Regions from separate parts of the Pseudomonas sp. KH_040 genome, predicted to be linked through region 2. Evidence: predicted binding sites of a transcription regulator. Region 2 holds the regulator's gene; the other holds the start of a gene.

Region 1 (15,451 bases), 640 kb from region 2:
ATCAGCCCGAGCGCCATCAACGTCCAGACGATGGACAATCCGGCCTGCACCAGCATCGAGCCGAGCAGTTGATCGAGCTCGAACGGAATCCCGGCCCAATGGTGTGCCGCGCGGGTGACCAGCGCGGTGCAGAAAGCGAACAGCGATACCCCGGCGATCAGTTGCGTCGCGTATTCGGCGTAGTCCTGACGAATCGACAGCTGCGAAACTGCACTGCGCGACCAGACATAAACGCCGAACAAAGCAAACAACAGACCCAGCTCCAGCGGGTTCAGCAGCGGCACATACGGCAACGGTTCGGCGTTGCCATCGCTGACGCCATTCGCCAACCAAAACCACGCGAGCATCAGCACCGCCAGCGGCGCGGCGGCGTACAAGCGGTACTCGCGGGCAAACGCTGCGACCGGCCACGGCCAAGAGCGCGGGGCCGCTGCCAGCAGCAGATAAACGCTCGGCAGAATCGCCCAACCCAACCAACGCCAGGCGTTGTATTGCTCGGACAACAGCAGTAGCCCGTAACGCAATTCCAGCGCCAGCACGCCAATCAGCAACCAACAGCCCAATACATGCGCCGTACTCAAGGCGCGCGCCGGCAACATCGGCGCCAGGCGCCGCAGACTGAAGAAGTGCACGGCGAACACCGCCGCCCACGCCAGCCAGCCGAAATCCGTCGCCGGGTGATAACGCGAATGCCAAGCAGCGAGCAACACCAGACCTGCCGCCGGAATCAGCAAGGTGCAGAGCAAGCCCAGCGCCGGCCATTTCAAACGTAGCGACAACACAGTCCACACCGCCACGCTTACGGCTGCAACCAACAGCAGCAACGTGCCTTGCAAATTCGGAGCAGCAAAACGCAGCACCTCGCTAACCCACGCCAGCGCCCACCAACCCGCGCCCCACACCAGCAGTACTTCGGACAAGCGCTGCAAACTCAACGCATCGAATGCCGAGGCGTGATTGCCCAGTTGCAGGCGCCACGCACCGATCATCGCCGCCAGCCCCAGTACCAGCGGCGTCCAGAATCCGCCATGGGCCAGCGGTTTCAAACCTTCGCTGGACAGTGGCCCGAGCAACTCCGGACCGGCCAGCAAAAACGCCGCGCCACCGATCACTTGCAACAACAAACCGAAAACAAAACTCACGCGCTGCTTGAGGTACAGGCTCAACCAGATAATCAGCAAACCACTGGCCGCCCACACCGCGCTCGCGGTCTGCCATGGCAGGACAAACAGCACCGCCAGATTGATCAGCACCAGACCAGCCAACAGCACCACCGACAATCCGCGCAGCAGACGTACATCACCGCGCACCATTTCATCACGGGCCGCCAACAGCATGCCGGCGATCAACGCCAGACCGATCAGCGAAGCACTGAGCAAGCCACTCCAGCCGGCGCTGAACACCGCTGCCGAATCCTCGCCCGCGCCTTGCAGACGCAACAGGAACAACGCACCGCCGAGCAACTGCACGGCAAACGCGGTGAACAGGAAGGTGCGCGATTGAATCCGCAGACCGACAAACAACGTCACCAGACCGGCCAGCGCCCAACTGATGGCAGTGGCCTGAACGAAGAAGAACAGCGGCGCCAGCAGATAGAGGAAGGTCAGGCCCAGGCACGCCAACACCGGCAAGCCTTGACGCTCCCAAAGTGATGCCTGTTGCGTCGAGGCCTTGCGCAATTGATAGAAGCTGAACAGCAAGGCAATCCCGAGCATCAAAGCGCCCAGCGGCGCACCGTCGAGCAGACTGCTTTCGCCGACCCGCAACTGACTGAGGAAGGCTAACGCGGAACCCAGTTGCAGCAGCAAGGCAAACGCGCGGGCGAACGGTCGATGCTGGCGCAAACCGAGCCAGAAAATCCCCGCGCCTTCCACCGCCCACGCCGCCGAGGTCCAACGCGCATCGAGCCCCAGCGGGATCGCCAGACTGGCAAAAATCACTCCGAGCGCCAGACAGGTTTCGCCCAGCAGCACCGCGCGCCCGCCCATCAACACCTTGGCCAGCGCCATGTAGATCATGCCCAACGCCAGCGCACTGAAAGCGGCAGCAAACTCCAGATGCTGCACCAGCGCAAACTGCAGACCGAAGCCAATGATCGGCGGGCCGAACAGCATCGTGCCGTCGACGTAATCGCCCTTGCGCGCAGACCAGTGCAGCAACGCCTCGCGGTCGTCCGCCGCCGGCGCGTCCGGCATGTCGAGCAATTTGCGCCGGGCGAACAGCAGGCCGATGGCGAGGTACATCAGGAAAAACAGAATCAGGAACGGCTCGGTGCTCCACAACAGCTCCGGCGTATACGAACGCAAACCCCAGGCGAAACCGATACCAAAGGTGCCGACGAAGCCGATCAGGTTGAGCAGACGCCAGGCCTTGAACCAGGCGATGGCGAGAATGCCGGCGTTGAGCAGCGCGAAATAACTGAACAGCGCGACGTGGTTGCCGGCGCCGGTCGAAGTCAGGATCGGCGCGGCAAAACCGCCCAGCGCCGCCGCTGCGGCAAGCCCCAAGGCGTCTTGGGTAATGGCGAGAATCGCCGAGAAAATCGTCACCGCCACCAGCAGTCCCAGCGCGGCCGACGGATCGAGCAACGGGTGCAGGCGCATCGCCGCAAACACCGTCAGGTACAGCACCGCGATCCCGGTGCCTTGCAGCATCAACGCGTAATTGCTGTTGCGCCGGCGCAGCCACCAACCCAGCGCGAGCAAGCCCAACGCGGCCGCCGCGACACCGGCGTAACGCAACTCGATCGGCACGATCATGCCTTCGGTGGCGTAGCGCAGCAGGAACGCCAGACCGAAAAACAACAACACCACGCCAACGCGCAGCACGGTGTTGCCGCCGAACAGCCAGTTACGCGCAGCATTGATGCCGCGCTCGATGAGGTTCGGGCCACGGGGTTCGGCGGGTTTTGACGGTTCGGGCGTGACGGCATCGAGGCGCCACACATCAGCAGGCAGCGGTTGACTGGTTTCGCTGGCGACGGCGGAAATCGGTTCGAGTTCGGGCGGCAGTTCCCAGACCAGTTCGGGGGCCGGGGCTTCTTCGACTGCTTTGAGCGGTTCGACGACAGGTTCGGCGGCCGGCGCCGAAGTCGGTGGCGGCGCAGCATGAAGGGGCACGCCTTCGAGCAGAAACAGGCGCTGTTCGACACCCTGCAAAGCAACCTTCGCCTGCTCAAGTTGCTGCTGTTGCGCCGCCGCCAGCGAGCCAAGCCGAGCGATGCGGATCGTCTGCCCGATTGCCAGCCCCAACAACGCGCCCAACAGCGCGTCACTGAACGACTCGTCGAGCAGCCAGCCGAGCATCAGCCCGATCAACATGAACATCCATTGCATGGTCGATATCCCTAAGCGCAAAGGCCAATCCGGGAAGATTAGCGCAGCCTGACCCAAAAAGATCGCAGCCTTCGGCAGCTCCTACAGGGTTATGCGAACACCTGTGTAGAAGCTGCCGAAGGCTGCGATCTTTTCCGGCACGCGATTATATCGAGCCGAACGGAAAGTTACTCCAGCGCTTTCCAGATATCCGTGGCGTACTCGCGAATCGTCCGATCCGAGGAGAACCAGCCCATCCGCGCCGTGTTGAGCACCGCTGAACGCCACCAGTTGTTGGAATCGTGCCAATGCGCTTCAACGCGTTTCTGCGCTTCCCAGTAGGAGTCGAAGTCAGCGCAGACCAGGAAGCGGTCGTAATCCACCAGCGAATCGATCAGCCCGGTATAACGCGAGGTGTCATCCGGCGAGAACACCCCGCCGCGAATCGCTTGCAGCACATCGTTCAGACGATGGGACGCGGCGATGTCCGGCACTGCGCTGAACTCGTGGTTCTGTTTGCGCGCTTCGACCTGCTGGGCGCTGAGGCCGAAGATGAACATGTGTTCGGCACCGATGCGTTCGCACATTTCCACGTTTGCACCGTCCAGCGTGCCGATGGTCAGCGCGCCGTTGAGGCCGAACTTCATGTTACTGGTGCCTGACGCCTCGAAGCCTGCGGTGGAAATCTGCTCGGACAAGTCCGCCGCCGGAATAATGCTCTCCGCCAGGCTGACGTTGTAGTTGGGCAGGAACACCACTTTCAGCAAGCCGCGCACGGTCGGATCGTTGTTCACCACCCGGGCGATGTCGTTGGTCAGCTTGATGATCAGTTTGGCCTGGTGATAACTCGCCGCCGCCTTGCCGGCGAAGATTTTCACCCGTGGCACCCAGTCGACTTCCGGCTCGGCGCGAATCGCCTGATACAGCGCCACGGTGTGCATCAGGTTGAGCAACTGGCGTTTGTATTCGTGGATCCGTTTGACCTGCACGTCGAACATCGCCGCCGGATTGACCGCAATACCCAGCCGTTCGTGAATCAGATAGGCCAGGGCTTTTTTGCTGTGCAGCCGCTGCTCGGCAAAAGCTTTGCGGAACGCGGTTTTTTCGGCGAACGGCTCAAGATCGAGCAGACGCTCTTCGGGGTTATCCAATAGATCCGGGCCGAGCGCATCGACCAGCATCGAAGTCAGTTCCGAGTTGGCCTGATACAGCCAGCGGCGGAAGGTAATGCCGTTGGTTTTGTTGTTGATCCGCTCCGGGTAGAGCTTGTGCAGTTCGGCGAATACGGTTTTGCGCATCAGTTGCGTGTGCAAGCCAGACACGCCATTGACGCTGTGCGAACCGAGGAAAGCGAGGTTGCCCATGCGTACCCGGCGACCGTTGTCTTCTTCGATCAGCGACACCGCGCGCAGCACGTCGAAATCGTGAATGCCTTTGGCCCGCAGCGCGTCGATGTGCTGGGCGTTGATCAGGTAAATGATCTGCATGTGCCGTGGCAGCATGCGTTCCATCAAGCCCACAGGCCAAGTTTCCAGTGCTTCAGGCAGCAGCGTGTGGTTGGTGTATGACAGCGTGTCGACGGTCACTTGCCACGCGGCATCCCACGCCACGTCGTAGACGTCGACCAGTTGGCGCATCAGTTCGGCAACGGCAATCGAAGGGTGCGTATCGTTGAGCTGGATCGCCGCATGATCGCCCAAGGTCAGCACCGAGGTGTGCATGTTGCGGTGACGGCGCAGCAAATCCTGCAAGGAAGCAGCGACAAAGAAGTATTCCTGGCGCAGGCGCAGCTCCTGCCCTGCTTCAGTGCTGTCCGCCGGGTAGAGCACGCGGGAGATACTTTCCGCGCGGGCAACCTCGGCGACGGCACCCAAGTGGTCACCGGCGTTGAAACGCTCCAGGTGCAAATCTTCCATGGCGCGCGCACGCCACAGCCGCAAAGTGTTGACGCTCGCCCCGCGCCAGCCCACCACTGGCGTGTCGTAAGCAATGGCGCGGACGGTTTCCGCCGGCGACCAGACTTGTTTGGACTTGCCGGAAATGTCGGTGACGGTTTCAACGCTGCCGCCGAAGCCGATGGAGTACACGACTTCTGGCCGTTCGAACTCCCACGGGTTACCGAAATCCAGCCAGTGCTCGGTCTGCTCCTGCTGCCAGCCATCGACAATCGCCTGGCGGAACAAGCCGTGTTCATAACGAATGCCATAACCGTGGCCGGCAATGCCGAGGGTCGACATGCTTTCCATGAAGCACGCCGCCAGACGCCCGAGGCCGCCATTGCCGAGCGCTGCATCGGGCTCCAGCAAACGGATGCGCTCCAGATCGACACCGAGTTCGGTCAATGCTTCACGGGCGACGTCGAGCAGACCAAGGTTGCTCAGGCTGTCATAGAGCAAGCGGCCGATAAGAAATTCCAGCGAGAGGTAATACACCCGTTTCTGACCTTTGCGGTAGATCTGCCGGGTGTGGTCCATCCAGTGTTCGACCATGTGATCACGCGCCGCCAACGCAATGGCTTCGAACCAGTCATGGTCGAAGGCGTGATCGGGGTCTTTGCCCACCGCATAGGTGAGCTTGGTCAGGACGGCGTCGCGGAATGCGGCCACCTCTGCTTCGCGAACTAGTGGTTCTTGAGTCATCAATAGGACCTCGAGCGAGCGGGAATTGTCTGAGCCTAGACGGTCTGACCGACGGTGAGGGCTCTGGTTCGGCAGTATTTCCTGAGACGGTGAGATAGCCCGGCATTACCTTGGCGAGTGAGCTAATGAATGCAGGGGCCGTGCCGAATTGTCCGGCAATGTGCCTGTATGCAGAAAAAATCTGGCGAAAGGTTGTTCAAAAATCCACCAGTCCCGGTATGATCGCGCGCCCTGATGCACACACGCCTGGTAACTCCCGATGATGAAGCCCAACCTGATTGCCGCCGCCGAGATCGACCGTCTCGATACGTGGGCGAAATACTCAGCCCCAATGTGCGGTTCCTGCGTGTCCAGCTGCTGCACGCTGCCGGTCGAGGTGAAGATCAAGGATCTGGTGCGCATCGGTGTGGTCGACGAGTTCGAACTGGGCGATCCGCCGAAGAACATCGCCAAGCGCCTGCAAAAGGAAGGCCTGGTCGAACGCTTCAACCAGAAGTCCGGCATCTTCACCTTGCAGCGCATGAGCAACAACGATTGCTACTACCTGGATCGTAAGAGCCGCTTGTGCACCATTTATGACAAGCGCCCGGATACCTGCCGCAATCACCCGAAGATCGGGCCGCGGCCTGGGTATTGCGCGTACAAGCCAAAGGAAGTGGTGCGCGAGCAGAATTTCCGGGCGATCGAGCGGTTCTGACCCAACCCCGGAGTTGGCCAAAGGCGAGCTCCGTACTGAAAGTGCCATCCGTAGATTGTTCTTACAGGAACGGGTAACTCGACCATACCCGCTTGTCGCAATTTCCTATGCTTTATCAAGCATTCACCCGACAGAAAGTATCTCTCCCCAACACTAGTGTGGAGCATCACTCCCTCAGAGAAGATGCTCATGCGTTATTTAAAAGTGACAGCCCAGGATCGTAGCGGTAACGGCAAAGCCGATGCCGTGCAGCTGCACTTCCACAATGGCTCTGCCAACCTCGTCCACGAAGCTTTTGCACTGGATATGTCCGCCGATGGCTGCATTGAGTTCGGCTTCGCGGGTGATATCAACAGCGACGGACTGCAGAATTTTCAGGATCAGTTGCTACTCACGGCCTTTGCCGAGGTCTTCCTGCAGCTCAACTGGTTCAATGCCGGCGATAACTGGGAGCGCTATCTGAAAATTGGCGCAACCGACCATCATCAGGACGGCACACCCAATGTGGTCACGCTTCAATTCAGTGAAGACGATGGCGAGCTCGGCAAACCCATCAAGATCCGACGCGCAGCCGCGTACGATGGTGACAATGACGGCAGCCTCGACTCCTTCACTAACTCCGATGTGAACGGCGATGGCATAGCCAACAAAGCGGACAAGGCTGTACTGCGCAAGATCGCGGAAACCTTCCTCGCGTTTCGCTGGTTCGACGCTTGATTTGCCCATTGCTTCGCTGTTGATCGCAGACAAACAAAAACGCCCCCGGTCTCGCGACCGGGGGCGTTTTTTCAAGCGCGGGCTAAATTACGCCTTGGCTTTCTTGGCAGCGCGGGTACGCTCGCTTTCGTCCAGGATCTTCTTGCGAAGACGGATGGACTTAGGAGTAACTTCGCACAGCTCGTCTTCCTGGATGTATTCCAGAGCCTGTTCCAGGGTGAAGCGAACAGGTGGTACCAGAGCGATGGTTTCGTCTTTACCCGAAGCACGCATGTTGTCGAGCTTCTTGCCTTTGGTTGGGTTTACACCCAGGTCGTTGTCGCGGCTGTTCTGACCAACGATTTGACCGTTGTAGATCTCCTGGCCGTGTTCTACGAACAGCTTGCCACGAGCCTGCAGGGTTTCCAGCGAGTAGGTCAGTGCCTTACCGGTTTCAACCGAAACCAGAACGCCGTTCTGACGGCCGGACATGTGGCCCGACTTCACTGGAGCGTAACGGTCGAAGATCGAGGTCAGGATGCCAGCACCGTTGGTCAGGGTCAGGAACTGGTTACGGAAACCGATCAGACCGCGAGCAGGGATGTTGTATTCCAGACGAACACGGCCCTTGCCATCCGGCACCATGTTGCTCAGGTCGCCCTTACGCAGACCCATCTCTTCCATGACCTTGCCCTGCGATTCTTCAGGGATGTCGATGGTTACGTTTTCGAACGGTTCCTGCTTCACGCCGTCAACTTCACGGATGATCACTTCAGGACGGCCCAGGGCCAGCTCGAAGCCTTCGCGACGCATGGTTTCGATCAGTACCGAGAGGTGCAGCTCACCACGGCCGGAAACCTTGAACTTGTCAGCCGAGTCGCCTTCTTCAACGCGCAGTGCAACGTTGTACAGCAGCTCTTTGTCCAGACGATCCTTGATGTTACGGGAGGTCACGAACTTGCCTTCTTTACCGCAGAATGGCGAGTCGTTTACCTGGAAGGTCATGGAAACGGTTGGCTCGTCAACGGTCAGCGGCTTCATCGCCTCGACGGTGTTGATATCGCACAGAGTGTCGGAGATGAACAGCTCGTCGAAGCCGCTGATGCAGACGATGTCGCCGGCTGCTGCTTCTTCAACGTCAATGCGGTGCAGACCGTGGTGACCCATCAGCTTCAGGATACGACCGTTGCGGCGCTTGCCGTCGGCGCTGATAGCGACAACCGGGGTGTTCGGCTTGACGCGACCACGAGCGATACGGCCAACACCGATAACACCCAGGAAGCTGTTGTAGTCCAGAGCGGAGATCTGCATCTGGAACGGACCGTCACGGTCAACGGCCGGAGGCGGAACGTGGTCGACTACCGCTTGGTACAGCGGGGTCATGTCTTCCGCCATGGCGGTGTGATCCAGACCGGCAATACCGTTCAGGGCCGAAGCGTAAACAACCTGGAAGTCCAGTTGTTCTTCGGTAGCACCGAGGTTGTCGAACAGGTCGAAGATCTGATCCAGAACCCAGTCCGGACGCGCGCCTGGACGGTCAACCTTGTTGATTACCACGATTGGACGCAGGCCGGCTTCGAAAGCCTTCTTGGTCACGAAACGGGTTTGCGGCATAGGGCCGTCTTGAGCGTCAACCAGCAGCAGAACGGAGTCAACCATCGACATTACGCGTTCAACTTCGCCGCCGAAGTCGGCGTGGCCCGGGGTGTCCACGATGTTGATGTGGTAGCCGTTCCAGTTGATGGCGGTGTTTTTCGCCAGAATGGTAATACCGCGCTCTTTTTCCTGGTCGTTGGAGTCCATCACGCGCTCGTCGTTGAGCTCGTTGCGCTCCAGGGTGCCGGATTGACGCAGGAGTTTGTCTACCAGGGTGGTTTTACCATGGTCAACGTGGGCGATGATGGCGATGTTGCGTAGATTTTCGATCACTTGTGTATCTCGATCAGAGGATTCGGTTTGCTGACAAGTCTTGGCAGCGATTAGCAGTAGTGTCCGGCATGGCCGTTACAGCTTGACGGCGGTGTCGGGGGGCCGGTGACGCAGGCCACAGGCAAACAGCCCCGGGCACTTAGCTCGGTCGATAAACGCGCACATTGGCATGCCCCTCACTGAGCAAATGGTGAGCATGCAGGCGACTCATCACGCCTTTGTCGCAATACAGCAGGTACTGGCGAGTCGGATCCAGCTCCTTGAAACGAGCGTTCACTGCGTAGAACGGCATCGTCTGTACTTCTACGCCAGCGAGTTCCAGCGGCTCATCCTCGGCGGCATCCGGGTGACGGATGTCGATCACGATCTGGCCGGCCAGTGCTTCGCTGACTTCTTCAATCTGTACGTCCTGGCCCAATTCGTCGATCACCCGATCGATCGGCACCAGTTTGGCGTTTTCGAGCGCACGCTCGAGGACTGCCATGTCGAATTCTTTCTCTTCGTGTTCAACACGACCGCGTTTGGCGGCGGTTTTCGGATTGACCGAAATGACCCCGCAGTATTCCGGCATGTGCCGGGCGAAATCGGCAGTGCCGATCTCGTTGGCCGTGTCGATGATGTCCTGCTTGTGCGCCACGATCAGCGGACGCAGGACCAGTTTGTCGGTCACGCAGTCGATCACCGACAGGTTCGGCAGCGTCTGGCTCGACACCTGGGAGATCGCCTCGCCGGTGACCAGCGCCTCGATCTGCAGGCGGTCGGCGATATTGGAGGCCGCGCGCAACATCATACGCTTCAATACGACGCCCATATGACTGTTATCGACTTTGCCGAGAATTTCGCCCAGCACTTCTTCGAACGGAACACTGACAAATAGCACGCGTTGCGAGCTGCCGTACTTCTTCCAGATGAAATGCGCGACTTCCATCACGCCCAATTCATGGGCACGCCCGCCCAGATTGAAGAAGCAGAAGTGCGTCATCAGGCCGCGACGAATGATCTGGTAGGCCGCAACGGTCGAGTCAAAGCCGCCGGACATCAATACCAGCGTCTGCTCAAGGGCGCCGAGCGGGTAACCGCCGATGCCGTTGTGCTGGCTGTGAATCACAAACAACCGTTTGTCGCGAACTTCGATGCGGACTTCGATTTCCGGCGCTTTCAGGTCGATCCCGGCAGCACCGCACTCACGGCGCAGCTTGCTGCCGACGTATTTTTCGACATCCATCGAGCTGAATGCGTGCTTGCCGGCACGCTTGCAACGCACCGAGAAAATCTTCCCGGCCAGTGCATCGCCGTAGTGCTGTTTGCACTTCTCGGTGATGTCGTCGAAGTCGCCCAGCGGGTACTCGTCGATCTGCAGAAAGTGCGCGATGCCCGGCATGCAGGTCAGGCGCTCGCCCATCTCTTTCAAGGCTTTGGGATCGGTAACGCGGGTTTCCAGTTCGAGATTGTCCCACACACCGTTCACCACCACGGCCGGGTCCAGGTCGCGGAGCACGGTGCGGATGTTCTTGGCCAGCTGGCGGATGAATTTCGTCCGGACAGGTCGGCTTTTGATGGTGATCTCGGGGAAGACTTTTACGATTAGTTTCATGAAAACAGCGCGCGAACGGCCAGCCGAAAAAGGGGGGCGCGGATTATAGCGGAAATTGCTCAAGGTTTAACCAGTTAATGTGCAGAAGGTTTTGCATGCACCAAAACGGGTCATTTTCGATTTATGACGCTACATTAAAGGGCGAGATTTTCCGCATTGAGACGCTTTGCACCTTTATAAGCGTGAATTTGGGGCAAAAAACCCATGCTGGGGCACTGGCATGCAATTTGCTCCCTTGTGAGGCAGGTTGCCTTGGCAGAGTATTCGCGCCGGCATCACCCAAATTCTAAGGGCATCCACTACTAAGCCCGAAGCCACCCGGAGGACATATGTCGAAGACGGTTCAACTCATCAAAGATCATGACGTCAAGTGGATTGATCTGCGCTTCACGGACACCAAAGGCACTCAGCACCACGTGACCATGCCGGCTCGCGATGCGCTGGATGAAGACTTCTTCGAAGTCGGCAAAATGTTCGACGGTTCCTCCATCGCTGGCTGGAAAGGAATCGAAGCCTCCGACATGATCCTGATGCCGGTTGACGAAACTGCCGTACTCGACCCGTTCACCGAAGACGCCACCCTGATCCTGGTGTGCGACATCATCGAACCTTCGAGCATGCAAGGCTACGACCGCGACCCACGTGCGATCGCCAAGCGTGCCGAAGAACACCTGAAAGCCACCGGTATCGGTGACACCGTGTTCGCCGGTCCTGAGCCTGAGTTCTTCATCTTTGACTCGGTGAAATTCAAGTCGGACATCTCCGGCTCGATGTTCAAGATCTACTCCGAGCAAGGTTCGTGGATGTCCGACCAGGACATCGAAGGCGGCAACAAGGGTCACCGTCCAGGCGTCAAAGGTGGCTACTTCCCGGTTCCGCCGTTCGACCACGACCACGAAATCCGTACCTCCATGTGCAACGCACTGGAAGAAATGGGCCTGACCGTCGAAGTTCACCACCACGAAGTGGCGACTGCCGGCCAGAACGAAATCGGCGTCAAGTTCAACACCCTGGTGAAGAAAGCCGACGAAACCCAAACCCTGAAGTATGTTGTGCACAACGTTGCTGACGCTTACGGTCGCACCGCGACCTTCATGCCGAAGCCACTGTACGGCGACAACGGTTCGGGCATGCACGTGCACATGTCGATCTGGAAAGACGGCAAGAACACCTTCGCCGGTGAAGGTTATGCCGGCCTGTCCGATACCGCTCTGTACTTCATCGGCGGCATCATCAAGCACGGTAAGGCCCTGAACGGCTTCACCAACCCGGCGACCAACTCGTACAAGCGTCTGGTTCCAGGCTTCGAAGCTCCAGTGATGCTGGCCTACTCGGCTCGCAACCGTTCCGCTTCGATCCGTATTCCTTACGTGTCGAGCCCGAAAGCCCGCCGTATCGAAGCCCGCTTCCCGGATCCGGCTGCCAACCCGTACCTGGCCTTCGCAGCGCTGCTGATGGCCGGTCTGGACGGTATCCAGAACAAGATCCACCCAGGCGACGCTGCTGACAAAAACCTGTACGACCTGCCGCCTGAAGAGGCGAAAGAGATCCCGCAAGTTTGCGGCAGCTTGAAAGAAGCCCTGGAAGAGCTGGACAAGGGCCGCGCGTTCCTGACCAAGGGCGGCGTATTCTCCGACGACTTCATCGACGCTTACATCGCGCTGAAATCGGAAGAAGAAATCAAGGTTCGCACCTTCGTACACCCACTGGAATATGAGCTGTACTACAGCTGCTGATCCGGTAGCGCCGCGTTTTTCGGCGTGACAAAAAGAGGCCTCCTTCGGGAGGCCTTTTTTATTGCCTGCCATTTATGACGTGATGCTGATCATTCCCACGCTCCGCGTGGGAATGCAGCCCGTGACGCTACGCGTCACTGGACGCGGAGCGTCCCTTGAGGCGTACCCACGCAGAGCGTGGGAACGATCAATTGTGGTGTATGAATGATCTCTGGATGTGTGCAGGGTTGGGCCAACCGCCACACCTGTCCTATGCTGCACCCCATCGCTTTCAATCCCGGTCGGTTTCATGGGTCGCATCTTTCTCTACATACTGCTGCTGATCGCCCTGCCCGCTGTCGCACAGATCTACAAGTACACTGACGCCAACGGCAACACGGTCTATAGCGATCATTCGCCGGACGGCGTAAAGGCGCAGCCCGTGGAGTTGCCGCCGCTCAACCGTGTCGAGCCGCAGGCGCCCAGCGCACCACCCGCGCCCGAAACCGACAACCGTGAACCTGCGCCCAACGCCTATGACATTCTTGAACTCGCCGGACTGCCCACCGAAGAAGCATTGCGCGCCAACAACGGCACCTTCACCGTCAATGTGCTGATCAAGCCGCGCCTTCGACCGCCCCATCAATTAAGGCTGGTATTGGACGATGAGCCTTACGGTCAGCCGAGCAACGTGCCAATCCTGCAACTGGTAAACGTAGATCGCGGCGAACATCGTTTAGCGGTGCAGGTGATTGACGGGCAAACGGTCATCCAGCAGAGCCCGCCAGTACCTCTCAGCGTACAGCGGGTACACAAGCCATGATCCGCGCAAGCTTGTTCGTCGTGCTGGCGCTGCTGATGCTGCAAGCCTCAGCAGAGGTCTTCACCTATACCGATGCTCAGGGCAATCGCGTCTACACCGATCAACCGCGCAGCAACGCCAAGCGCGTACCGATCGCGACCAGCAATCGCATGTCGGCCAACCCCGGCGCCGCTGCGCCGATCACCACCGCAAAAAAATCCCCGGAACAACCACCGTTCCACTACGACATGCTGCGCATTCTGGTGCCCGAACCCGATGCCACAATTCGCAGCAGTGCCGGCGAGATCATCGTCAGCGTCACCAGCGAACCCGGCCTGCAAAAAGGTCATCGCTATCGGCTGTTGCTGGATGGGCAGGCCACTGGCGAACCCGGCCTGACGCCGGTTTTTCCTCTGAGTAACATCGACCGTGGCAGCCACAACCTTTCGGTGGAAATCCTCGACGCCGAAGGGCGAACGGTCGAACGCACCGCCAACCAGCCGTTCCACATGCTGCGCATCTCTCTCGCGCAGAAACGTCAGGTCAAACCCTGCGTCGCCGACGACTACGGCGTACGTCCGGAATGTCCGCTGAAAGACAAACCGCCAGAGCCGAAAAATCCCTTCCTGCGTTTCTTCTAACGCCATTCAGCTTTGCGCACTATATTGGTGCAATAGTCTGCGCCATACCCAGATCTCAACCCATTTTGGTTCGAAAGTACCCGCAAAGGCCGGCCGAATGCCACGCAAACGAGCGTCAAACGCCTGTTTCAGGCGTTGAACGCTTCTTTTCAGAGCCTTGGTTTGGTTTTTGCATTTTCCGTTCACCGACGCTTGTTATTTGCGCACGCTCCGCCCCCAAAAGAGGCTCCGATGACTATTAGCGACGCAATCCACCGTTTGCTGCTCGACAACCTGACCACCGCCACCATCCTGCTCGACGCCGAATTGCGCCTCGAGTACATGAACCCGGCGGCGGAGATGCTGCTCGCCATCAGCGGGCAGCGTAGCCATGGGCAATTCATCAGCGAGCTGTTCACCGAATCCACCGAGGCGCTGAATTCGTTGCGCCAAGCGGTAGAGCAGGCGCACCCGTTTACCAAACGCGAAGCGATGCTCACCGCCCTCACCGGCCAGACCTTGACCGTGGATTACGCGGTGACGCCGATCCTCAGCAACGGCGCGACCATGCTCCTGCTGGAGGTTCATCCGCGTGACCGCTTGCTGCGGATCACCAAGGAAGAGGCGCAGCTGTCCAAGCAGGAAACCAGCAAGATGCTGGTGCGCGGTCTCGCCCATGAAATCAAGAATCCGCTCGGCGGTATCCGTGGCGCCGCGCAACTGCTGGCCCGCGAGCTACCGGAAGACAGCCTGCGCGATTACACCAACGTGATCATTGAAGAGGCCGACCGCCTGCGCAATCTGGTGGACCGCATGCTCGGCTCGAACAAGCTGCCGTCGCTGGCCATGTGCAACGTCCACGAAGTGCTGGAGCGCGTTTGCCAACTGGTTGAAGCCGAAAGTCAGGGCTGCATCACCTTGGTGCGCGATTACGACCCAAGCATTCCCGACGTATTGATCGACCGCGAGCAAATGATTCAGGCGGTGTTGAACATCGTGCGCAACGCGATGCAGGCGATCAGCAGCCAGAACGAACTGCGTCTGGGCCGCATCAGTCTGCGCACCCGAACCATGCGCCAGTTCACCATCGGCCACGTCCGCCATCGTCTGGTGACCAAGATCGAGATCATCGACAACGGTCCGGGGATCCCGGCGGAACTTCAGGAAACCATTTTCTTTCCCATGGTCAGCGGTCGCCCGGACGGTACCGGGCTGGGCCTGGCCATTACCCAGAACATCATCAGCCAGCACCAGGGCCTGATCGAGTGTGACAGCCATCCAGGCCACACCACCTTCTCGATCTTTCTGCCACTGGAACAAGGAGCCACATCGACATGAGCCGTAGTGAAACCGTGTGGATCGTCGATGACGACCGTTCTATCCGTTGGGTGCTGGAAAAGGCCTTGCAGCAGGAAGGCATGACCACCCAGAGCTTCGACAGCGCC
Region 2 (15,451 bases):
TCGCCGAACCGGCGCACGCGTTCTATTAATGAAATTCTGCGCATCAGCGCTTCCCCAGAAGATCTGCGCGGTAATCCGTCGCTGGAAAATGGTACGGCACCGGGCCATCGGGATCGCCGGTCATGAACTGGCGGATCCGCGGCTCGTCCGAGTTCATCAACTCGTCCGGCGTACCCTGACCCAGCACCTGACCATCACCGACGACATAGATATAGTCAGCGATGCTCGCGGTTTCAGCCAGATCGTGGGACACCACGATACTGGTGATCCCCAGAGCATCATTGAGCAGACGGATCAGACGGACCAACACGCCCATGGCGATCGGATCCTGCCCGACGAACGGTTCGTCGTACATGAGGATCTGCGGATCGAGCGCAATCGCCCGCGCCAGTGCGACACGGCGCTTCATGCCACCGGACAGCTCATCCGGCATCAATTCGATGGCACCGCGCAGACCGACCGCCTGCAATTTGAGCAGGACGATGTCGCGGATCATTTCTTCCGGCAAATCGGTATGAACACGCAGTGGGAAAGCGACGTTCTCGAACACATCGAGATCGGTGAACAGCGCGCCGCTTTGAAACAGCACACCCATGTGCTTTCGCGCATCGAACAGATCGCTGCGCGAAAGCGCAGGCAGGTTCTGGCCGTTGACCCAGACTTCGCCGCTGGCAGGGCGCAATTGTGCACCCATCAATCGCAGCAGCGTGGTCTTGCCACACCCGGAAGGTCCCATGATGCCGGTGACCTTGCCGCGCGGGATGCGAATATCGACGTTATTGAAAATGCTGCGCGCACCGCGCTTGAAGGAGACTCCCTTCAGCTCGACCGCGTAGGCGTTATCGGCACTCATCTAAACTCCTTGCGATGCAGCCTCTCACTCGGACGCCTGTCTTTACTTAAAAAGCACGTACATCCCGGGCAGGCCGAACTGGCGGCGAACTATATCACTGCAAAGGCTAAGCGCCCAAGGCTTGTACCAGCCTGTGTTCGGCGATATGACAGGTGCGCAGGCTCTTTTGCCGGCTTTTGGTAACGAGGAATGACAAAGCACGACGAACTTGCGTGAGCCTTTGCAACATAACCGCTATAATCGCCGCCTTTTCATCGGGCTATACGATTTCTGACATGAGCCAATCCAGCGACCTGATTCAATCGGCACAACGCACCATCCAACTCGAAGTGGAAGCCGTACAAGGCTTGCTGCCCCATATCGACGCCGATTTCGTACGTGCTTGCGAGATGATTCTGGCCAGTAAAGGCCGTGTGGTCGTGGTTGGCATGGGCAAATCCGGGCACATCGGCAACAAGATTGCCGCGACCCTGGCCAGCACCGGCACCCCTGCATTTTTCGTGCACCCGGCCGAGGCCAGCCATGGCGACATGGGCATGATCACCCGCGACGACGTGATCCTGGCCCTGTCGAACTCCGGCTCGACCAATGAAATCGTGACTTTGCTGCCGTTGATCAAACGTCTGGGCATCCAGTTGATCAGCGTCACCGGCAACCCGCAATCGCCGCTGGCCAAGGCGGCCGAAGTCAATCTCAACGTTCACGTCGAACACGAAGCCTGCCCGCTGAACCTGGCACCGACCTCGTCGACGACCGCAGCACTGGTCATGGGCGATGCGCTGGCCGTGGCACTGCTGGAAGCACGCGGCTTCACCGCCGAAGATTTCGCTTTCTCGCACCCGGGTGGCGCCCTCGGCCGTCGCCTGCTGCTGAAAGTGGAAAACGTCATGCACGCCGGACAAGAGTTGCCGCAAGTCCAACGCGGCACGCTGCTCAAAGACGCATTGATGGAAATGACCCGTAAAGGTCTGGGCATGACCGTTATCCTTGAAACGGACGGTAAACTCGCCGGGATCTTCACCGACGGCGACTTGCGCCGCACGCTGGATCGCAGCATCGACATCCGCAGCGCCACCATCGACCAGGTAATGACGGCCCACGGCAAGACTGCCCGCCCGGAAATGCTGGCCGCCGAAGCCCTGAAAATCATGGAAGATCACCGAATCAACGCATTGGTAGTCGTAGACGAGGAAGATCGCCCGGTCGGCGCCTTCAACCTCTCCGATCTGCTGCGCGCAGGAGTCATGTAATGAGCAACGATCTGCTGCAACGCGGCAAAGCGATCAAACTGGCGGTTTTCGACGTCGACGGCGTTCTCACCGACGGTCGCCTGTACTTCCTTGAAGACGGCAGCGAGTTCAAGACCTTCAACACCCTCGACGGTCAAGGCATCAAAATGCTGATGAACGCCGGCGTGCAGACCGCTATCATCAGCGGCCGCAAGACACCCGTCGTTGAACGTCGAGCGAAAAACCTGGGGATTCCCCACCTGTTTCAGGGCCGCGAAGACAAATTGGTTGTTCTCGACGGTCTGCTTGAGCAACTGGGCCTAAGCTATGAAGAAGTCGCTTACCTCGGTGACGATCTGCCCGATCTGCCGGTGATTCGCCGTGTTGGTCTGGGCATGGCCGTAGCCAACGCCGCCGATTTCGTCCGCGAACACGCCCATGGCGTAACCCGCGCCCGTGGTGGCGAAGGGGCCGCCCGCGAATTCTGCGAATTGATCCTGCGCGCCCAGGGCCGCCTCGATGCGGCCAACGCCGCGTACCTGTGAGCCAAACCATGTTTAGCAAAAAATTTCGCAACTTCCTGCTGTTCGGCTGTATCGCGGCGATATTTGCCGCGGTGGGCTACTGGAACATCAGTCCGGAACGCTTCCTCGACAAGCCACCGGTGACGTCGGTCGAAACGCCTATCGACTGGTATGCAACCAACACGCACACCCTGCAATACCTGCCGGACGGCAAAGTGCAGTATGAAATGACCTCCGACAAGGCCGAGCACGTCAAGGCTACCGATGTCACCCTGGTCACAAAGCCGGACCTGAACATGTATCGCGGCACCGACTTCCCTTGGCACGTAACCAGCGAACGCGGCGAAGTGAACTCGGGCGGTACCGAAGTTGAACTGATCGATTCGGTACGCGTACAGCGCACCGATGAGAAAAAACGCGGCACTCTGATCACCAGCACCCGCATGACCGTGTTCCCGCAGCAAGAATATGCGCAGACCGAGCAACCCGTTAGAATCGAGGGTGCTGGCGGTGTATCGACTGGCGTCGGAATGAAAGCGTACCTGAAGGAAAGCAGGATACACCTGCAATCGAACGTAAGAGGACAGTATGAGGCTCGTTAAAACCCTCCCTATTTTGCTCAGTCTGGGCGCAGCACTGGGAAGCGTGAGCGCCTGGGCTCTGCCGAACGATCAGCAGCAACCTATCCGCATTCAGGCCGACGACGCCCAACTGGATGACAAGAACGGCATCGCCACCTACAAAGGTGATGTGATCATCACCCAAGGCTCGATGATCGTTAAAGGCAACACGGTGACCATCACCCGTACGCCGGCTGGCGATATCGATGTCGTGACGTCGGTGGGCAACCTCGCCTACTTCGAACAGTTGCAGACTCAAGGTGATGCCAAGCCTGTACAGGGCTGGGGCGTAACGATCCAGTACCACGCCGCGCAAAACCGCGTTGTACTGATCGACAAGGCCAAGGTTGTCGATAAGGACAACAACACGACGCAAGGCGAGAAAATCGTCTATGACACCGTGAAGAAACTGGCCAGCGCCGGTCGCGCTACCGGCAGCAAGGTCACCGAGGCGCGTCCGCGCATCGACATGGTGATCCAGCCGAAGAAGAAAACCGACGAGAAAACCCAGTAATGGCAACTCTGAAAGCTCAGCACCTGGCCAAGGCCTATAAAAGCCGCCAGGTCGTGCGTGATGTCAGCCTGTCGATCGACAGCGGCCAGATCGTCGGCCTGCTCGGCCCGAACGGCGCCGGCAAGACGACCTGCTTCTACATGATCGTCGGCCTGGTACAGGCCGATCAGGGTCGCGTGCTGATCGATGATCTGGACGTCAGCCACCAGCCGATGCACGGTCGTGCCAAGGCCGGTATCGGCTATCTGCCGCAAGAAGCGTCGATCTTCCGCAAACTGTCGGTGGCCGACAACATCATGGCCATCCTCGAGACCCGCCAGGAGCTCGACAAGGCCGGCCGTCGCAAAGAGCTGGAAAACCTGCTGCAGGAATTCCACATCAGTCACATCCGCGACAACCTCGGCATGAGCCTGTCCGGTGGTGAACGCCGCCGTGTGGAAATCGCTCGCGCGCTGGCAACGGCACCGAAATTCATCCTGCTCGACGAACCGTTCGCCGGTGTCGACCCGATTTCGGTCGGCGACATCAAGCAGATCATCCACCACCTCAAGGCCAAGGGCATTGGTGTACTGATCACCGACCACAACGTCCGTGAGACGCTGGACATCTGCGAAACCGCTTACATCGTCAACGACGGTCAGTTGATTGCCGAGGGCGATGCAGAAACCATCCTGGCCAACGATCTGGTCAAGGAAGTGTATCTGGGCCACGAGTTCCGCCTGTAAGCGCAACAGTGCCCGGTGCGCCGCCCGGGCGCTGTATCGATTCAAGCAGGATTTAATACGCTTTAATTGTTACAGCGCTCTAGGCAAACACTTCAGTTTCAGGCATATAATTTGCTTAAGTTTGGCGCTTCGGCGCCCTGTAGTGGATGGCGCATAGCGCCGGCGAATAAGGTGTTAAGCCCCTGCCATGAAACCATCGCTAGTCTTGAGAATGGGCCAGCAGCTGACGATGACACCGCAGCTGCAACAGGCCATCCGTCTGCTCCAATTGTCGACCCTGGATCTGCAACAGGAAATCCAGGAGGCTCTGGAATCCAATCCGATGCTCGAACGCCAGGAAGAAGGCGACGACTTCGACAATTCCGACCCCATGGCCGACAACGCCGAACAGAAGCCCGCCACCGAAATCCAGGAACCGTCCTATCAGGAAACTGCCCCGACGGTGGACAACCTCGAGGAGGGCGAATGGAACGAGCGCATCCCCAACGAGCTTCCGGTCGACACCGCTTGGGAAGACGTCTACCAGACCAGTGCCAGCAGCCTGCCGAGCAGCGACGATGACGAGTGGGACTTCACCACACGCACCTCCGTCGGCGAGAGCCTGCAAAGCCATCTGCTGTGGCAACTGAACCTTGCACCGATGTCCGACACCGATCGCCTGATCGCCGTCACCCTGATCGATTGCATCAACAATCAGGGCTACCTGGATGAAACCCTCGAAGAGATCCTCGAGGCGTTCGATCCGGAACTGGACATCGAACTGGACGAAATCGAAGCCGTCCTGCACCGCATTCAACAATTTGAACCAGCCGGCATCGGCGCCCGCAACCTCGGCGAATGCCTGCTGCTGCAATTGCGCCAGCTGCCAGCCAAGACGCCTTGGCTGGCTGAAGCCAAGCGTCTGGTCAGCGATTACATCGACCTGCTCGGCGGCCGCGACTACAGCCAGTTGATGCGTCGCATGAAGCTCAAGGAAGACGAACTGCGTCAGGTCATCGAACTGGTGCAGAGCCTGAATCCGCGCCCAGGCTCGCAAATCGAGTCGACTGAAGCCGAATATGTTGTCCCTGACGTTATCGTGCGCAAGGACAACGAACGCTGGCTGGTCGAGCTCAATCAGGAGTCGGTGCCACGCCTGCGCGTCAATGCCCAGTACGCCGGTTTCGTGCGTCGCGCCGACACCAGCGCCGACAACACCTTCATGCGCAATCAGTTGCAGGAAGCCCGCTGGTTCATCAAGAGCCTGCAGAGCCGCAACGAAACCCTGATGAAAGTTGCCACCCAGATCGTCGAGCATCAGCGCGGTTTTCTGGAGTACGGCGACGAAGCCATGAAGCCGCTGGTCCTGCATGACATCGCCGAAGCGGTCGGCATGCACGAATCAACGATTTCACGGGTGACCACACAGAAATTCATGCATACCCCGCGCGGTATTTATGAGTTGAAATACTTTTTCTCCAGCCACGTCAGCACCTCCGAAGGCGGCGAATGCTCGTCCACAGCGATCCGCGCGATCATCAAAAAACTGGTTGCAGCGGAAAATCAGAAAAAGCCGTTGAGTGACAGCAAGATCGCTGGTTTACTGGAGGCACAAGGCATTCAGGTGGCTCGCCGCACCGTCGCCAAGTACCGCGAATCCCTCGGGATCGCGCCTTCGAGCGAACGCAAGCGGTTGATGTAAGCCACGTTACAGCGTTCCAGTGGCAGGCTTTTCGGCCTGCCGCTTTATGCACTGGCAACGAAGGAGAAGCTGTATGCAAGTCAACATCAGTGGACACCAACTGGAAGTGACCCAACCTCTGCGTTCCTACATCGAGGAAAAACTCCAACGACTGGAGCGACATTTCGACAAGATCACCAACGTGCAAGTCACGATGTGCGTCGAAAAGCTGAAGCAGAAAATTGAAGCCACCTTGCATATACCCGGCAGCGAAGTGGTCGCTAACGCAGAAGATACTGATATGTATGCTGCGATCGACTCACTGACCGACAAGCTGGATCGCCAACTCAAAAAGCATAAGGAAAAGACCCAGAGCCTCCTTCAGGGCGCTACCGGTCGTTAACATCCCTAATCCATGATCCGACTTGAAACCATCCTGACCCCCGGCCGTTCCCTCGTGAACGTGCCGGGCGGCAGTAAAAAGAAAGCCCTCGAACAAATTGCCAACCTGATCGCCCGCGAAGTGCCGGATCTGGAGATGCAAGATGTCTTCGAGGCGTTGATTGCCCGTGAAAAACTCGGCTCCACCGGTTTTGGTAACGGCATCGCCATTCCTCACTGCCGTCTCAAGGGTTGCCAGTCGCCTATCAGCGCCTTGATGCACCTTGATACGCCAATCGATTTCGACGCCATTGATGGCGCTCCGGTTGACCTGCTGTTCGTACTGCTGGTCCCGGAAGCCGCCACCGATGCGCACCTGGAGTTGCTGCGTCAGATCGCCAGCATGCTCGACCGCAAGGACGTGCGCGATAAACTGCGCAGCGCCGCGAGCAACGAAGCCTTGTATCAGGTTGTCCTGGACGAGCAGAACGGGCATTAATCATGCGCTTGATCATCGTCAGCGGCCGTTCCGGCTCGGGTAAAAGTACGGCTCTGGATGTCCTTGAGGACAATGGCTATTACTGCATCGACAACCTTCCTGCAGGCTTGCTGCCGGAACTGGCCGAACGCGCGCTGATTCACACTGAGCTGGCGCAACCGCTGGTGGCCGTGTCCATCGATGCGCGCAACCTGCCGAGCCACCTGACGCGCTTTCCGGAGCTGCTTGAAGATGTCCGGGGAAAGCACATCCAGTGCGACGTTCTGTATCTGGACGCCGACGAAGAAACCCTGCTCAAGCGTTTCTCCGAGACTCGCCGTCGCCATCCACTGAGCAACGCCAACCGCTCGCTGGCCGAGGCGATCCAGGATGAAACCGCCCTGCTCGGCCCGATTGCCGACCTCGCGGACCTGAAGATCAACACCACCAATCTGAACCTGTATCAGTTGCGCGACAGCATCAAGCTGCGCCTGCTGAACCAGCCGGAGCCGGGGACCGCATTTCTGGTCGAGTCCTTCGGCTTCAAGCGCGGCATGCCGGTCGACGCGGATCTGGTATTCGATGTGCGCTGCCTGCCCAATCCGTACTGGAAGCCGGAACTGCGCGCGCAATCAGGTCTCGATGCGCCGGTGGCTGAGTACCTTGCGGCGCAGCCAGAGGTCGAAGAAATGTTCCAGGACATTTTCACTTACCTGCACAAGTGGCTGCCGCGCTTCGCTGCGAGCAACCGCGCCTACGTCACCATTGCCATTGGCTGCACCGGCGGGCATCACCGCTCCGTCTACCTGACCGAACGCCTGGGTCAGGCCCTGCAGAAAACCCTGAAGAACGTCCAGGTTCGCCACCGCGACCTCACTTAAAGGATTCACACCGCGATGCCTGCTCTGGAAATCGAAATCATCAACAAGCTGGGCCTGCATGCCCGCGCATCGGCCAAGTTTGTTGGAGTGGCCGGGCGGTATCCGGATTGCACGATCAGAGTGGGTCGTACACCAGAGACCACGATTGATGGCAAAAGCATCATGGCGATGATGATGCTGGCGGCTGGCAAGGGCACCAAAATCTATCTGAGTACTGAAGGGCATCAGGAACAGGAAGCCCTGGATGCGCTGGTGGCGTTGATCTACAACTACTTCGACGAAGGCGGCTGACAGCCAAAGTCAAAAGATCGCAGCCTGCGGCAGCTCCTACACTGGAATGCGTTCCCTGCAGGAACTGCCGCAGCCTGCGATCTTTTGCTCTGCTTCAACCCAACGCCGTATCCATCACCATCATCAGACAAAACCCGATCAGCAAACCAAGACTGGCCAGCTTGTCATGACCATTGCGTCGCGACTCGGGAATCACTTCGTGAGTCACTACCAGCAACATCGCCCCTGCCGCGAGCGCCAGACCTAACGGCAACAACACCTGCGCCAGACTGACCAGCCAGGCACACAACAGTGCAAACACCGGTTCAACCAGACCAGACGCCGCGCCGATCAGAAACGCCTTGATCCGCGACATCCCCGCCCCGGCCAGCACCAAGGCAATCACCAGACCTTCCGGTACATCCTGCAAAGCGATGCCCATGGCCAGACTGTCCGCATCCGGCATGCCGCCGCCGGCGGAAACGCCGACGGCCATACCTTCCGGTATGTTATGGGCAATGATGGCGAATACGAACAGCCAGATACGCGGCGCAATTACCGGATGCTCAGGTGTGCCGACCAACATTTCCGGCGAAGCTCCGGATAACTGACGATCAACCAAATACAGACCGAATGCACCGAGCATGATGCCGAAGCAAATCAGGCCGCTGGATGACCAAGGTGTCAGACCCAGATTTTCGGCGGCGGCAATGCCCGGCACGATCAGCGAAAACGCCGTCGCCGCCAGCATCACCCCCGCGCCAAATCCCAGCAAGGTGTCACTGAGTGCCTGCGGCATGCGCCGAATCACCAGCACCGGAACAGCGCCAAGCGCCGTGCCGAGGGCGCAGATCGCGCCGCCCTGAAGCGCCCGTGACAGTCTCGGTTCCAGATTCAGCCATTCCAGTCCGTGGGCAACCAGCAAGGTCATGCCCGCCAACAGCAATAGCGAGCCCACTGCGTAGCGAAACATACGCCCACTTCCGATCGCCAGTGTTTCAGTGCCCATAGTCAGCCTTGGATTGTTTTTATAAAAGACTTAAACCAGTGCGGCGTGATAGCGCGCAGCAACTTCAGGCCAATTGATCACGTTGTAGAACGCGCTGATGTATTCCGGACGACGGTTCTGATAACGCAGGTAATAGGCGTGCTCCCACACGTCGAGACCGAGAATCGGCGTGTTGCCGTTCATCAGCGGACTGTCCTGATTGCCGCTGCTCTCCACGATCAGCTTTTTCTCGGGCGTCACACTGAGCCAGGCCCAGCCGCTGCCGAATCGGGTCAGTGCGGCTTTGGTGAAGGCTTCCTTGAAGCTGTCGAGACCACCCAGTTGCTCATCAATCGCCTTGGCCAGCGCGCCATCCGGTTTACCGCCGCCGCTCGGCACCATCACTTCCCAGAACAGCGAGTGGTTGGCGTGACCGCCGCCCTGATTGATCACGGCCGCACGGAGTTTTTCCGGCAGATCCTTAACGCTGGCGACCAGTTTTTCTACCGGCCACTCCGCATATTCAGTGCCTTCTACGGCGGCGTTGAGGTTGTTGATGTAGGTCTGGTGATGTTTGGTGTAGTGAATCTCCATGGTCTGCGCATCGATATGCGGCTCGAGGGCGTCGTAGGCGTAAGGCAAGGCAGGCAAGGTAAAAGCCATTTCAATGGACTCCATGGTGATGTGGGACAGGCGCGCGGCGCGCATTGCCGGTATCCGGGTGCAGCAGGCGCTGGGTGCGCGGGTATTCGCCGTGTTCACTGATGAAATTCAGCAGCTCGACGTAGGTCTTGCTGCTCTGGCGCAGCGCCGCTTCACGTAATGCAAGGCGCTGACGTTCGTCCTGCATGGTCTGCAACAGCCGTTGGTGGATGGCGCAGAGGTATTCGGCACTCTCCTCCGGCTGGTTCAGGCGCAAGTGCAGATCCGCCAGGTTGTGATGGGAGATGACGCAGGCCGCCACCGCTTCGTCGGCATCGGCCCAGCGTTCGAATAACACTTGCGCCAGGGCCAGGGCTTGCAGATAAGCCTCACGGGCGTCGATCAATTCGCCCAGCATGAAGCAGCGATTGGCCCGTTCGATCGTGCGTTTCCAGTGCTCCATGGTGAGCCTCCTCCAAAGCGGTTGCAGGGTTTACACGCCGCCGGCGGTGAGTTTCTCGGGGTTGAGCAACTCTTCCAGTTGGCTGCGCGACAGGTCGGTGTGTTCCATTGCGACGTCGATCACCGCGCGGCCTTCCTTGTAGGCCTGCTTGGCGATCTCGGCGGCTTTCTGGTAACCGATAATCGGGTTGAGCGCGGTGACCAGAATCGGGTTGCGTGATAGCGCCTCTTTCAGGCGCGACTCGTTGACCTTGAAGGTGGCGATGGCCTTGTCGCCGAGCAGACGGCTGGAGTTGGCCAGCAGTTCGATGCTGCTCAACAGGTTTTGCGCGATGATCGGCAGCATCACGTTGAGTTCGAAATTGCCCGACTGGCCGGCGACAGTGATCACCGAATCGTTACCGATGACTTGCGCGGCGACCATGGCGGTGGCTTCCGGGATCACCGGATTGACCTTGCCCGGCATGATCGACGAGCCCGGTTGCAGGGCTTCCAGTTCGATTTCGCCGAGACCGGCGAGCGGGCCGGAATTCATCCAGCGCAGGTCGTTGGCGATTTTCATCAACGACACAGCGGTGGCTTTTAGCTGACCGGAGACGGCGACGGCGGTGTCCTGCGAGCCAATCAGCGCGAACAGATCCTTGCCCGGGGTGAATTGCACGTCGGTCAGTTGGCTGAGCTGACGACTGAAACGCGCGGCGAATTCAGGATGTGCGTTGATCCCAGTGCCGACCGCCGTGCCACCCTGCGCCAGGGATTGCAGGCTTGGCAGCAAATCCTGCAGGTGAGCGATGTTGGCTTTGATTTGCTGCGCCCAGCCGTTGAGCACCTGGCTCATGCGCACCGGCATGGCGTCCATCAAATGCGTGCGGCCGGTTTTGACGTGATGATGCACTCGCCCGGCCTTGCGCTCGATCACTTGCACCAGGTGCAGCAGCGCCGGCAGCAATTGTTCGTGCAGGGCCAGCGCGGCGCTGACGTGGATGGTGGTCGGGATGATGTCGTTGCTGCTCTGGCCGCAGTTGACGTGATCATTGGCATTCACTGGCTCATCGAGCAGGCGACTGGCGAGAGTGGCAATCACTTCATTGGCGTTCATGTTGGAACTGGTGCCGGAACCGGTCTGGAAGATATCCACCGGGAAATGCTGCATGAAATCGCCTTCGAGCAGGCCTTGCGCGGCGTCGCTGATGGCTTTGCCCTGCGCGGCTGTGATCTGGTTGAGTTCAACGTTGGCGCGCGCGGCGGCGGCTTTGGCGAGGATCAGTGCGCGAATGAATTGCGTCGGCATAGGTTTGCCGCTGATCGGGAAGTTATCCACTGCGCGCTGGGTTTGCGCACCGTAGAGAGCGTCCACCGGCACCTGCAGTTCGCCCATGCTGTCGCGCTCAATACGTGTCTTGGTCATCTGAAAATCCTTGCACCAGTTCAATAAGAGGAATCGAGGGAAGCAGTTCGCAAGTGGCGAGCTGCCAGGTATAGCGTTGCCAACGTTTGAGCCGGCATTTGCACAGGGACAGGCGTTCCATTTCACGCAATGGGCGCCAGGCTTGATCGAGACAGAGGCTACGCCAGTGCCACGGCAAGGCGATGTCGGTGGCCGTGTCGAGCAGAAGGCGGAAGGAGGTTTCAGCGATGGTCCAGGGAGAAGTGGCCGTACAACAGGCCAGATACCGGCCTTCGGCCAAGTAATGTTCGATCACGCGCGGCTCGTCAGGATCCATCGCGCAACGGATCTGGCGACTCATCCAGCGCCAGCTTTCGAGATACGGCTGCTCGTGCAAGGCAGAACTCATGATCCGGGGCTCATCCGATAATGAGATTTATTATTAGATGATAATGAGAACCAAAACAAGAGCTCCGATTTACGCAGAGTTCATTGTGGGAGCGAGCCTGCTCGCGAAGGCGTCCTGTCAGTCACCGCTGCGGTCGGCTGTTAAATCGCTTTCGCGAGCAGGCTCGCTCCCACAGGGTTTTGTGTGGAGACAATAAAAAAGGCGCGCCATCCGATGGGGTGGCGCGCCCTTTTATTTTTGACGAATGGGGTTTAGCTGCCCGCCACCGTCATCCGCTCGATCAACACAGAGCCGGTGCGGATGTTGCTACGCAGTTCCAGGTCATTACCCACCGCAACGATCTGCTTGAACATGTCGCGCATGTTGCCGGCGATCGTCACTTCCTGCACGGCGAACTGGATTTCGCCGTTTTCAACCCAGAAGCCTGCCGCCCCGCGCGAATAGTCGCCGGTGACCATGTTCAGGCCATGGCCCATCAATTCAGTAACCAACAAGCCACGCCCCATACGCTTCAGCAGCGCCGCCTGGTCTTCATCACCATGGGTAACGAACAGGTTATGCACCCCACCAGCGTTCGCCGTGCTTGGCATGCCGAGTTTGCGCCCGGAGTACGTGCCGAGGATGTACGACACCAACTCGCCCTTTTCGACGAACGGTTTGGCATACGTCGCCAGACCATCACCGTCGTACGAAGCACTGCCCATTGCGCGCATCAGGTGCGGACGCTCGTCGATGGTCAGCCACTCCGGAAACAACTTCTGCCCTAGGGTGCCTTCAAGGAACGACGACTTGCGATACAGACTGCCGCCCGACACCGCCGAGAGGAAACTGCCGAACAAACCGCCCGCCAGCTCTGCGGAAAACAGCACCGGCACCTCGCACGTCGGTACCGGGCGCGCGCCCAAGCGGCTCGCCGCCCGTTGCGCGGCACGCTGGCCGATGCTCACCGGATCGGCCAGAAGACTGCCCTGACGGTTCACGTCGTACCAGTAATCACGCTGCATCTGGCCGTCGGCCTCAGCGATCATCACGCAGCTCAGGCTGTGTCGGGTCGACGCATAACCGCCGATAAAGCCGTGGCTGTTGCCGTAAACGCGGCAGCCCTGATGGGTGCTCAGGGTAGTGCCGTCTGCGTTCTTGATCCGCGCATCGGCGTCGAAGGCCGCTGCTTCACAGAGCAGGGCCTTCTCGATGGCCTGCTCCGGGGTGATGTCCCACTCGTGGAAAAGGTCAAAATCGTGCTGTTCCTTGGCCATCAACGCTGCATCAGCCAGACCAGAAGCCTCGTCTTCCGACGTATGCTTGGCGATGGCCAGTGCCGCTGCGACGGTCTCGCGAATCGCATCCGGGCCGGTTGCCGAGGTGCTGGCCGAGCCTTTGCGCTGGCCCACGTACAGCGTGATGCCAAAGCCCTGATCGCGGTTGAATTCAACGGTTTCGACTTCGCGCTGGCGCACCGACGTCGACAGGCCCTGCTCCAGCGACACCGCTACTTCACAGGCACTGGCGCCCTGACGCTTGGCTTCGGCGATGATCTGCTCGACTTGTTCTTGCAGTGCCGGCAATGCCTGCGGGCCGACGCTTTCAACTGCACTCATGCTCATCTCCACTCAAATTCTGCTTTCGGCTGGGGTCATCGAGCGACCGGGCCGGACAAGCGGCCCCCGACTGGTTATCATGGCGGCGTTTCTTTGCGGACTGCCACCATGGTTGATTCTTACGACGACTCCCTCGATACGGGAGAAAAAAGCAAATCTCAGGTCAAACGCGAGCTGCATGCTCTGGTTGACCTCGGCGAGCGCCTGACAACACTCAAGCCAGACTTGATCGCAAAACTGCCGCTGACCGACGCTATGCGCCGGGCTCTGGCCGATGCGCCCAAGCACACCGCGAACATCGCGCGTAAACGGCACTTGCAGTTCATCGGCAAACTGATGCGCGATCAGGACACTGACGCGATTCTGACCTTGCTCGATCAACTCGATGCCTCGACTCGTCAGTACAACGAGCGTTTCCATAACCTGGAACGCTGGCGTGATCGCCTGATTGCAGGCGACGATGCCGTGCTGGAGAAATTCGTCGTCGAGTACCCGGACGCCGATCGCCAGCAACTGCGTTCCCTGATCCGTCAGGCTCAGCATGAGGTTGCGCAAAACAAACCTCCTGCTTCCAGCCGCAAGATCTTCAAGTACATCCGTGAGCTGGACGAGACTCAACGCGGCCTGCGTTGATATTCGCCACCGGGTGGCCGCCCTGCGCGCCACCCGAAGCTCCACCTCTTCTTATGCGCCCGTGCCACCCACGGTGATCGCATCGATTTTCAGCGTCGGCTGACCCACACCTACCGGCACCGATTGCCCATCCTTGCCGCACGTGCCCACACCGCTGTCCAGCGCCAGATCGTTACCGACCATCGACACCCGGCTCATCGCCTCGGGGCCGTTGCCGATCAACGTCGCGCCTTTGACTGGCGCGGTGATCTTGCCGTCTTCGATCAGGTACGCCTCGCTGGTGGAGAACACGAACTTGCCGCTGGTGATGTCGACCTGACCACCGCCAAGGTTGGCGCAGTAGATGCCCTTCTTCACAGAGGCGATGATTTCTGCCGGATCGCTTTCGCCGCCGAGCATGTACGTGTTGGTCATGCGCGGCATCGGCAGATGCGCATAGGACTCCCGACGACCGTTACCGGTGCGAGCAACGCCCATCAAGCGCGCATTGAGTTTGTCCTGCATGTAGCCTTTCAGTACGCCATTTTCGATCAGCGTGGTGCACTCGGTCGGCGTGCCTTCGTCGTCGACGCTCAGCGAACCGCGACGGCCGCTCAAGGTGCCGTCATCGACGATGGTGCAAAGCTTCGAGGCAACCATTTCACCCATGCGACCGCTGTACGCCGAGCTGCCCTTGCGGTTGAAGTCACCCTCCAGACCGTGGCCGACCGCTTCGTGCAGCAGCACGCCAGACCAGCCCGAACCCAATACCACCGGCAAGGTGCCGGCCGGCGCCGGAATCGCTTCCAGATTTACCAGCGCCTGGCGCAGCGCTTCACGGGCATAGCCCATGGCGCGGTCTTCGGCGAGGAAATAACGGTAGTCGGTACGCCCGCCACCGCCATGCCCGCCGCGCTCGCGACGACCATTCTGTTCAACGATGACGCTGACGTTGAAACGCACCAGTGGCCGCACATCCGCCGCCAGGCCGCCGTCGGTGGATGCCACCAGAATGCGTTCCCAGACACCGGCCATGCTGACGCTGACTTGCTGGATACGCGGGTCGAGGGCACGGGTAGCCACATCGATGCGCTTGAGCAGCTCGACTTTCTCGGCACGAGTCAGTACTTCCAACGGGTTATCCGGCGCGTATAACTGTGCGACATCCTGCGTGGTGAACGCCTGCACCGTGCCGTTCTGCCCGGCCCGGGAGATCGA

What was found. The regulator sigma-54, encoded in region 2, starts transcription at its own class of promoters, with help from an activator protein. The targets are predictions, from matches to a motif close to ANTGGCATNNANNTTGCTNT.
Region 1: the regulator sigma-54 is predicted to act here: its motif matches at 11,084-11,103, upstream of glnA (type I glutamate--ammonia ligase).

The regions. Positions count from the first base shown of each region.
Region 1 is NZ_CM174487.1:379,175-394,625, reverse strand. Features, by position in the region: gene AC3IUF_RS01765 (DUF2339 domain-containing protein) at 1-3,335, opposite strand, end outside; gene AC3IUF_RS01760 (glycogen/starch/alpha-glucan phosphorylase) at 3,503-5,953, opposite strand; gene AC3IUF_RS01755 (YkgJ family cysteine cluster protein) at 6,213-6,650, shown strand; gene AC3IUF_RS01750 (hypothetical protein) at 6,840-7,367, shown strand; gene typA (translational GTPase TypA) at 7,455-9,275, opposite strand; gene thiI (tRNA uracil 4-sulfurtransferase ThiI) at 9,415-10,869, opposite strand; gene glnA (type I glutamate--ammonia ligase) at 11,199-12,605, shown strand; gene AC3IUF_RS01730 (DUF4124 domain-containing protein) at 12,895-13,407, shown strand; gene AC3IUF_RS01725 (DUF4124 domain-containing protein) at 13,404-14,027, shown strand; gene glnL (nitrogen regulation protein NR(II)) at 14,259-15,344, shown strand; gene ntrC (nitrogen regulation protein NR(I)) at 15,341-15,451, shown strand, end outside.
Region 2 is NZ_CM174487.1:1,022,142-1,037,592, reverse strand. Features, by position in the region: gene mlaE (lipid asymmetry maintenance ABC transporter permease subunit MlaE) at 1-44, opposite strand, end outside; gene AC3IUF_RS04465 (ATP-binding cassette domain-containing protein) at 44-853, opposite strand; gene AC3IUF_RS04460 (KpsF/GutQ family sugar-phosphate isomerase) at 1,129-2,103, shown strand; gene AC3IUF_RS04455 (KdsC family phosphatase) at 2,103-2,627, shown strand; gene lptC (LPS export ABC transporter periplasmic protein LptC) at 2,636-3,208, shown strand; gene lptA (lipopolysaccharide transport periplasmic protein LptA) at 3,195-3,740, shown strand; gene lptB (LPS export ABC transporter ATP-binding protein) at 3,740-4,465, shown strand; gene AC3IUF_RS04435 (RNA polymerase factor sigma-54) at 4,653-6,146, shown strand; gene hpf (ribosome hibernation-promoting factor, HPF/YfiA family) at 6,220-6,528, shown strand; gene ptsN (PTS IIA-like nitrogen regulatory protein PtsN) at 6,541-7,005, shown strand; gene rapZ (RNase adapter RapZ) at 7,008-7,865, shown strand; gene AC3IUF_RS04415 (HPr family phosphocarrier protein) at 7,881-8,156, shown strand; gene AC3IUF_RS04410 (ZIP family metal transporter) at 8,251-9,144, opposite strand; gene AC3IUF_RS04405 (superoxide dismutase) at 9,175-9,786, opposite strand; gene AC3IUF_RS04400 (DUF2753 family protein) at 9,788-10,228, opposite strand; gene AC3IUF_RS04395 (class II fumarate hydratase) at 10,259-11,635, opposite strand; gene AC3IUF_RS04390 (hypothetical protein) at 11,616-12,023, opposite strand; gene pmbA (metalloprotease PmbA) at 12,275-13,621, opposite strand; gene yjgA (ribosome biogenesis factor YjgA) at 13,730-14,254, shown strand; gene tldD (metalloprotease TldD) at 14,306-15,451, opposite strand, start outside.